2 regions of the Hornefia porci genome follow, and region 2 is predicted to be linked to the other one. Evidence: predicted binding sites of a transcription regulator. Region 2 holds the regulator's gene; the other holds the start of a gene.
What was found. Region 2 encodes LexA, which represses DNA repair genes until DNA is damaged. Its sites were predicted from a motif close to AGAACANNTGTTCT; they were not measured.
Positions count from the first base shown of each region.

Region 1: a site for LexA is predicted at 1,656-1,669, ahead of yneA (cell division suppressor protein YneA). Genes of this name have one in related genera too.

Region 1 covers NZ_MJIE01000001.1:321,438-324,597, reverse strand. Annotated here, with positions in the region: gene BHK98_RS01405 (response regulator transcription factor) at 1-213, shown strand, start outside; gene BHK98_RS01400 (GTP pyrophosphokinase) at 315-842, shown strand; gene yneA (cell division suppressor protein YneA) at 1,325-1,627, opposite strand; gene BHK98_RS01390 (ABC transporter ATP-binding protein) at 1,884-2,987, opposite strand; gene BHK98_RS01385 (FecCD family ABC transporter permease) at 2,989-3,160, opposite strand, start outside.
Region 2 covers NZ_MJIE01000001.1:783,352-786,511, forward strand. Annotated here, with positions in the region: gene BHK98_RS03715 (Na+/H+ antiporter NhaC family protein) at 1-959, shown strand, start outside; gene lexA (transcriptional repressor LexA) at 1,218-1,904, shown strand; gene BHK98_RS03725 (vWA domain-containing protein) at 2,110-3,160, opposite strand, start outside.

The DNA.
Region 1 (3,160 bases), 460 kb from region 2:
GATCTGATGCGCTATCTGATTCAGAACATGAACCGGGATATCGATTTCAGCCTGGTCAGGGATCAGATATGGGAAGACGACCCCGACACAGACGAAGAAAAGCTGTCGCTTTACATCAGTTATCTCAATGACAAGCTGGCTTCCATCAATGCGGATCTGCATATTTTGAGCGATCATCAATCCTGTCGGCTGACAGAGCTTGAATCCGCCTGAACCGCACCGCAAATAACAGAGAACCGCTGAATACGAAAACAGTAAAAATAAGCAAAATAACAGAAAGCATGAACAGTATATATGGAGAGCATCTCCCTGAAATGAACGCAATCGCGGATGAAATCAGCAGAATGCTGGAAAACGGAAATTATGAACACATCCGCAGACGGATCAAATCCGAGGAAAGCATGCGGAACAAATGCCGCCTCAATCATCTGCCCGAGAACGAACGTTCTGCGCTGGAAGAGATACACGATGCCATCGGCTTCCGGATCATCTGCCATTTCATAGACGAAGTGTATGATTACGCTACAATGATCCGTAACACGTTTACGGTTACAGCAGAAAAGGACTATATCCGAAACTGCAAGCCGAACGGTTACAGAAGTTATCACATGATCGTCCGTTACAAAGGATATTATGTTGAATTTCAGCTCAGGACCATCGCAATGGATACATGGGCGAGCCTGGAGCATGAAATTAAATATAAAAAGAAACTGTCCAATCCCGAACTCATCGGTGCGGAGCTGAAACGCTGTGCCGATGAACTGGCGTCCTGTGATATATCCATGCAGGTGCTTCGCAAAAAGATCCAGAGAGAACGTCAGGAAACCCCGGAAAAATTGTAAGGATAAGAACAGGAGAGGGTGCGGATGAATCGGCCGTTATTTGTGGGATTTGCGGGACGGCTCTCTCCTGACTTTTCCGGATATAACTATTCCTAAAATCATAATTTTGGGAATAGTTGTGGTGAAAAACAAGAAAAAGCCCGCAACACCGGCGGGATCGGTTTTTCACGGTTGTCAACGGTTGCACCGTAGACCCGTATATCCTCATCACCATTTAAAATCGCTTAAAACGGAAATTTAAGCCTCGTTTTATCAGATCTTTTTACGCAGTTCTCTGTCCGTCCGTACGGACCAAGTCTTCTGGCTCTGTATGCGGCATACGCCGTTTATTATGGAACCTCTCTGTCTCAAAAAAGATTTAGAAATGATAAAGGCCCGCTGCGCCGGGTGTATCAGGTCCGGCTGCCGGGTCCTTATCAAAACCTCTAATCCAGGAGTTGAATCCGAGCGCCAGTTCGGAACACCTGAAATGTAATATGGGATCAATCATACACCGGTACGAGGATTTTCTGTCCCGATGCAATGTCGTTTGCCTGTATATCATTAGTCTCACAGATATCATATACGATCTGACGGACATCTTTATTGTCCGGAGCATATTCGGCCGCAATCGACCATAAGGTATCACCAGATTCAACCTCCACGCATCTGTACTGATCCATTGATAAACTGTTCGCTGTATTGAATCCTGCAAGCGTCGAAAACACTGTGAATACCGTCAGCAGCACAATGACCGCAAATATTGTAAATCTGAACTTCGATGCAATCCTCATCTTCCTCATCATGTATACCTTCTGTGCGAAACATTCGTTCGGAACGTCTGTTCGTACTGCTATAATATCAGAATACATGTTCGTTGTCAATAGTGAAACGAACATTTGTTTTCTCTTTTTTCGCTTTTTTCTGCACCGGCGGAAAAAGAGTTACACCAAAAAAGACGCCGGTTCGGCGCCTCTGCGGTCGGCAGTATTTTGCTGCAGATTAAGTTTTTGATATATTTGGATATAGAATACAGTTCCGCCGTGGAATGTGGAATGAGGTTCAGACCTCCTCCAGGATTCCTTTGTCCGCCGCAAGCCTGACGAGATCAAACAGACGGGCGTTGATTCCGCCTCTGGGAACCCCCGCATAGATTACTCTCTGACATTGTTCCATCTCCCCCACTGCCTGCTCATAGGTTTCAGAAGAAATCTCCGCAAACGGACGTTCGCTTATCACCCTGCAGGCCAGGAGCGAAGCCAGCTGATAATCAATATCGTTCTCATACAGAATGCCTGCGGCGAAGGGAACATTCTCCTGCTGAAGCTCCCGGTAGATCCGGATGCCGGTTCCTCCTGAGGATATCACAAAGACCTGCGGCGTATCTCCCTCCGGCCTTGCCAGCTCGATGCTTCCGAACACGGGATCATAGAATCCGTTGTCGATATCGTAAAGCTCCCGTATAATCTCCGAATGAAAAATCTCCTCCGGCGTTCCGGCCCGGACTGCGTGCTCCCCGCTGACACAGACAATCCGATCCGAGATTTTCTGTGCGAGATCGATTTCGTGGAGGGTCATGACGATAGTGATTCCCTTTTCTTTGGCCATTCGGCGCAGGACGCTCAGGAGCTCAAGCTTGTAACGGATGTCCAGAAACGATGTCGGCTCGTCCAGAAGGATGATTTCCGGTTCCTGGCAGATTGCCCGGGCGAGCATCACACGCTGTTTCTGCCCGTCACTGATCGCATTGAAATCACGGTTTCCAAGCTCGCGTGCGTGAACCGTCTCCAGCGCCTCGTCCACCTTCTCCTCGTCCTCATGGGTCAGAATTCCCAGACGCCCGGTATACGGATACCGTCCGGTCGCTACGATATCGTGACAGGTCAGAAGCTCCGGCTTCGGACGGTCTGTAAGAACCACAGCCATACGTGTGGACAGATCCCGGAAAGTCATCTCGTTCAGACTGCTCCCGTCGATAACCACGTCACCGCGCAGCAGGGTGAGCTGACGGGCGATTGTCTTCAGAATTGTGGATTTTCCGGCGCCGTTGGGTCCGATGAGCGTCACAATCTCCCCTCTGCGGACGTTCAGACAGATATCGTCAATGAGGCTTTTGCTGTGATATCCCACGGAAAGCTGTTCAAGTGTCAGATAATTCCCGTTCATCTCATCTGCCTCTCTTTCTGCTGACCATCATATAGATGACAATTGGTGCTCCGAAGACGGATGTCACGGTGCTGATGTTCAGCTCCAGCGGAGCGAAGGCAAGCCGTGCGATGAGATCACAGAACATGCAGAATACCGCGCCCATCACAAAGGCTCCCGGAATCACAACAATA
Region 2 (3,160 bases):
TTTCCATGGCCATGGGAACCAGTGTCGGAACGATTACCGTGCTCGTCCCGATTGTCTTTGTCGTAGCCAACAGCGCGGACCTCAGCCTCCCGTTCTGCGTCGGAACAGTCGTCGGCGGCGCCATGTTCGGCGACAACCTGTCCTTCATCTCCGACACCACCATCGCCGCGACCAAGACACAGGGCGTGGAAATGAAAGATAAATTCCGGGTCAATTTCCACATCGCGCTCCCCGCGGCCATCATCACCTTTGTCATCTTGATCGTCGCAGCGATGATGGGAGGCTCCGCTGATCTCCAGCACTATCAGTACAATGTCTGGCAGGCCATCCCGTATTTCGTTGTTCTGCTGGCCTCCCTCTGCGGAATCAACGTCTTTATCGTTCTGGGCTGCGGCACAATCCTATGCGGCGTCGTGGGTCTCGCTACCGGCTCACTCACCATCGCCACGGCGTTCAGCGCCATGGGAGAAGGAACAAAGAATATGTTCGAGACCATGATCGTCACGATCCTGGTCGCCTCCATGGGCTCGCTGATGCGGGAATACGGCGGTTTCGAATGGATTCTTCAGACGATCCGGAACCACTCCAGAACACGTAGAGGCGGCATGCTCGGCATAGGACTGCTGACCGCTCTGATGGATATCGCAACGGCGAATAATACAGTAGCCATAGTGATGGCCGGACCGATCGCGAAGGACATCAGCGCCGAGTTCGGCATCGATCCGCGCAAGACTGCGTCCCTGATCGACATCTTCTCCTGCATATGCCAGGGGATCATTCCCTATGGCGCGCAGCTGCTGATCGCGGCCAGTATCGCCAAAATCACCAGCGTGTCCATCATTCCGTTCCTCTTCTATCAGTTCCTGCTTCTGGTCTGCGTCATCATCTCCATCATCGTCGACAGACCCGTCCGGGAACAGAAAGGCACGAAGGATCTTGAGAACAGAAAAATCAGCTGAGCGTTCCGCTCCCGCGCCGGTTATATGCTGCCGGCGCTTTTTTAATGCGCGTCCGGCCATCGGATGCGCCTGAAATATCAATACGCAGAACGCATATCCGTTGGCCTGCCGCAGGGATTTTCAGACGCTTTATCCGGAAACACGACGCGAACATGCGAACAGAGCCGAACAAAAATCCGGTACGAAGCGCGAACAAATGTTTACTTTTTGTTCGCGCTGTGTTATACTTTGTGTATAAATGATTTACAGGGGGACGCTATGGCAGATTTGAAGGAAAAAGAACAGAAGATACTGGATTTCATGAGAAAGGAAATCCGAACCAAGGGATATCCGCCGACTGTTCGCGAGATATGCGCGGCTGTCGGAATCAAGTCCACCTCTACGGCTCATAAAGCCATCGGCGCTCTGGTGGAGAAGGGCTACCTTCGCAAGGATCCGGCCAAGCCGCGGGCGCTGGTTCTGGTGCCGCAGGAGGAAGACGAGCCGGAAGCCGATACACCGGACGTTCCTGAAAACGCCGCCGCTCCGCCGCAGGCTCCCGATCCGGCGCCGGAACGCGAGGACGTCATCGACATCCCCGTTATCGGACGCGTCGCCGCCGGTACGCCGATCACCGCGGAGGAAAATATGGACGGGACCTTCCCGGTTCCCGCGCAGTTCGTGCAGGGAACCTGTTTCATGCTCCGCGTTCGCGGTGAATCCATGATCAATGTGGGCATCATGGACGGGGATCTGATCCTCGTCGAGCAGCAGAACACCGCGGAAAACGGTGATATTGTGGTTGCCATGATTGACGGATTTGAAAGCGAAGCGACCGTGAAGACCTATTACAGAGAAGATGACCACATCCGCCTTCAGCCGGAAAACGACACCATGAGCCCGATTATCGTCCGGGATGTGAGCATTCAGGGGAAGGTTCGCGGCGTCTTCCGCTACCTGAACTGAGCCGTAACTGAGCCGTGCACAATCCGCCGGAAGCCTGACCTGCCGGCGTCAGCTCAGTCAGCTTAGCCGGCTCCGGTTCCGGCTTAACCGGCCGGTGTTGCTCTATGCCCTTGAAGCAAGGCCGAGAGAGATCCCTTCGGTCCGTTCCGTAAAGGCAGCCGGCCGATAGTCTACTATGCCCTCGAAGCGAGGCAGGCCGACTCGCTTATCGTGAAAGAAGCTTCTGTATCGCGGCGTCCAGCCCGTCGAGCGTCAACTCGTACATCGGAAATACGTCCCGTACCAGTGCGATGGTGCGGGATCCCCACGCATATCCCCAGCGTTCTTTTTTTATGGGATTCAGCCAGACGATATTTTTATAATGTCTCTCCAGTTTTTTTAACCAATCGATGCCGGGTTCTTTGTTGTAGACATACCAGTCCAGATTTCCTCCCCGGGATAATAACTCATAGCTGGACATCGCCGCATCACCCACCAGAATCACCTTATAGTCCGAATCCAGATTTCTGAGCACCCACTCGGTCTCGATCCAGCGGCCGCTCGCGCAGGAGGGATCCGTATAAAGGTAATCATAGACACAGTTATGGAAATAATAGATTTTCAGATCTTTCAGGTGTGTTGAATCGTGCAGCGCCTGAAACAGTCTGCTGCAGAGTTCGCTGTGCTGATACATGGAGCCGCCCGCATCCATCAGCAGAAGCAGCTTGACGGTGTTCTTCCGGGGCTTTTCATAAACAAGTCTCAGAAGTCCTGCATTCTCACAGGTGGCGTCAATGGTCTCATCGATGTCCAGTTCTGTTTTCGCCGTGTCTACCCGGGTGGAAAACTGCCGCAGCTTCCGGAAAGCCATCTGAAACTGACGGGTATCCAGCTCATTATCCTGCCGGAAATCACGGAAATTGCGTTCCTCCGCAATCTGCACCGCCGACCGGTGCCGTCCCGCTCCGCCGACCCGGATTCCCGCAGGATTGTAGCCGCCGTGGCCGAAGGGCGATGTCCCTCCGGTTCCGACCCAGTAATTTCCGCCGTCGTGCTTTTCCTTCTGTTCCTCCAGACGTTCCCGGAACATCTTCTGCAGCGTATCGAAATCAAATTCCTTCGCCCATTCCGGCATATCCTCGAGTTCCCGCTCCAGCTCACCCTGATTCAGCCAGTCCCACAGTTCCTCCGGAAGCTCATCCACCGGCCGGATCGACTGGAAAAAAGCAGCAAACGCCATATCAAATTTGTCGTAGTCGCTCTCCCGTTTCACGAGG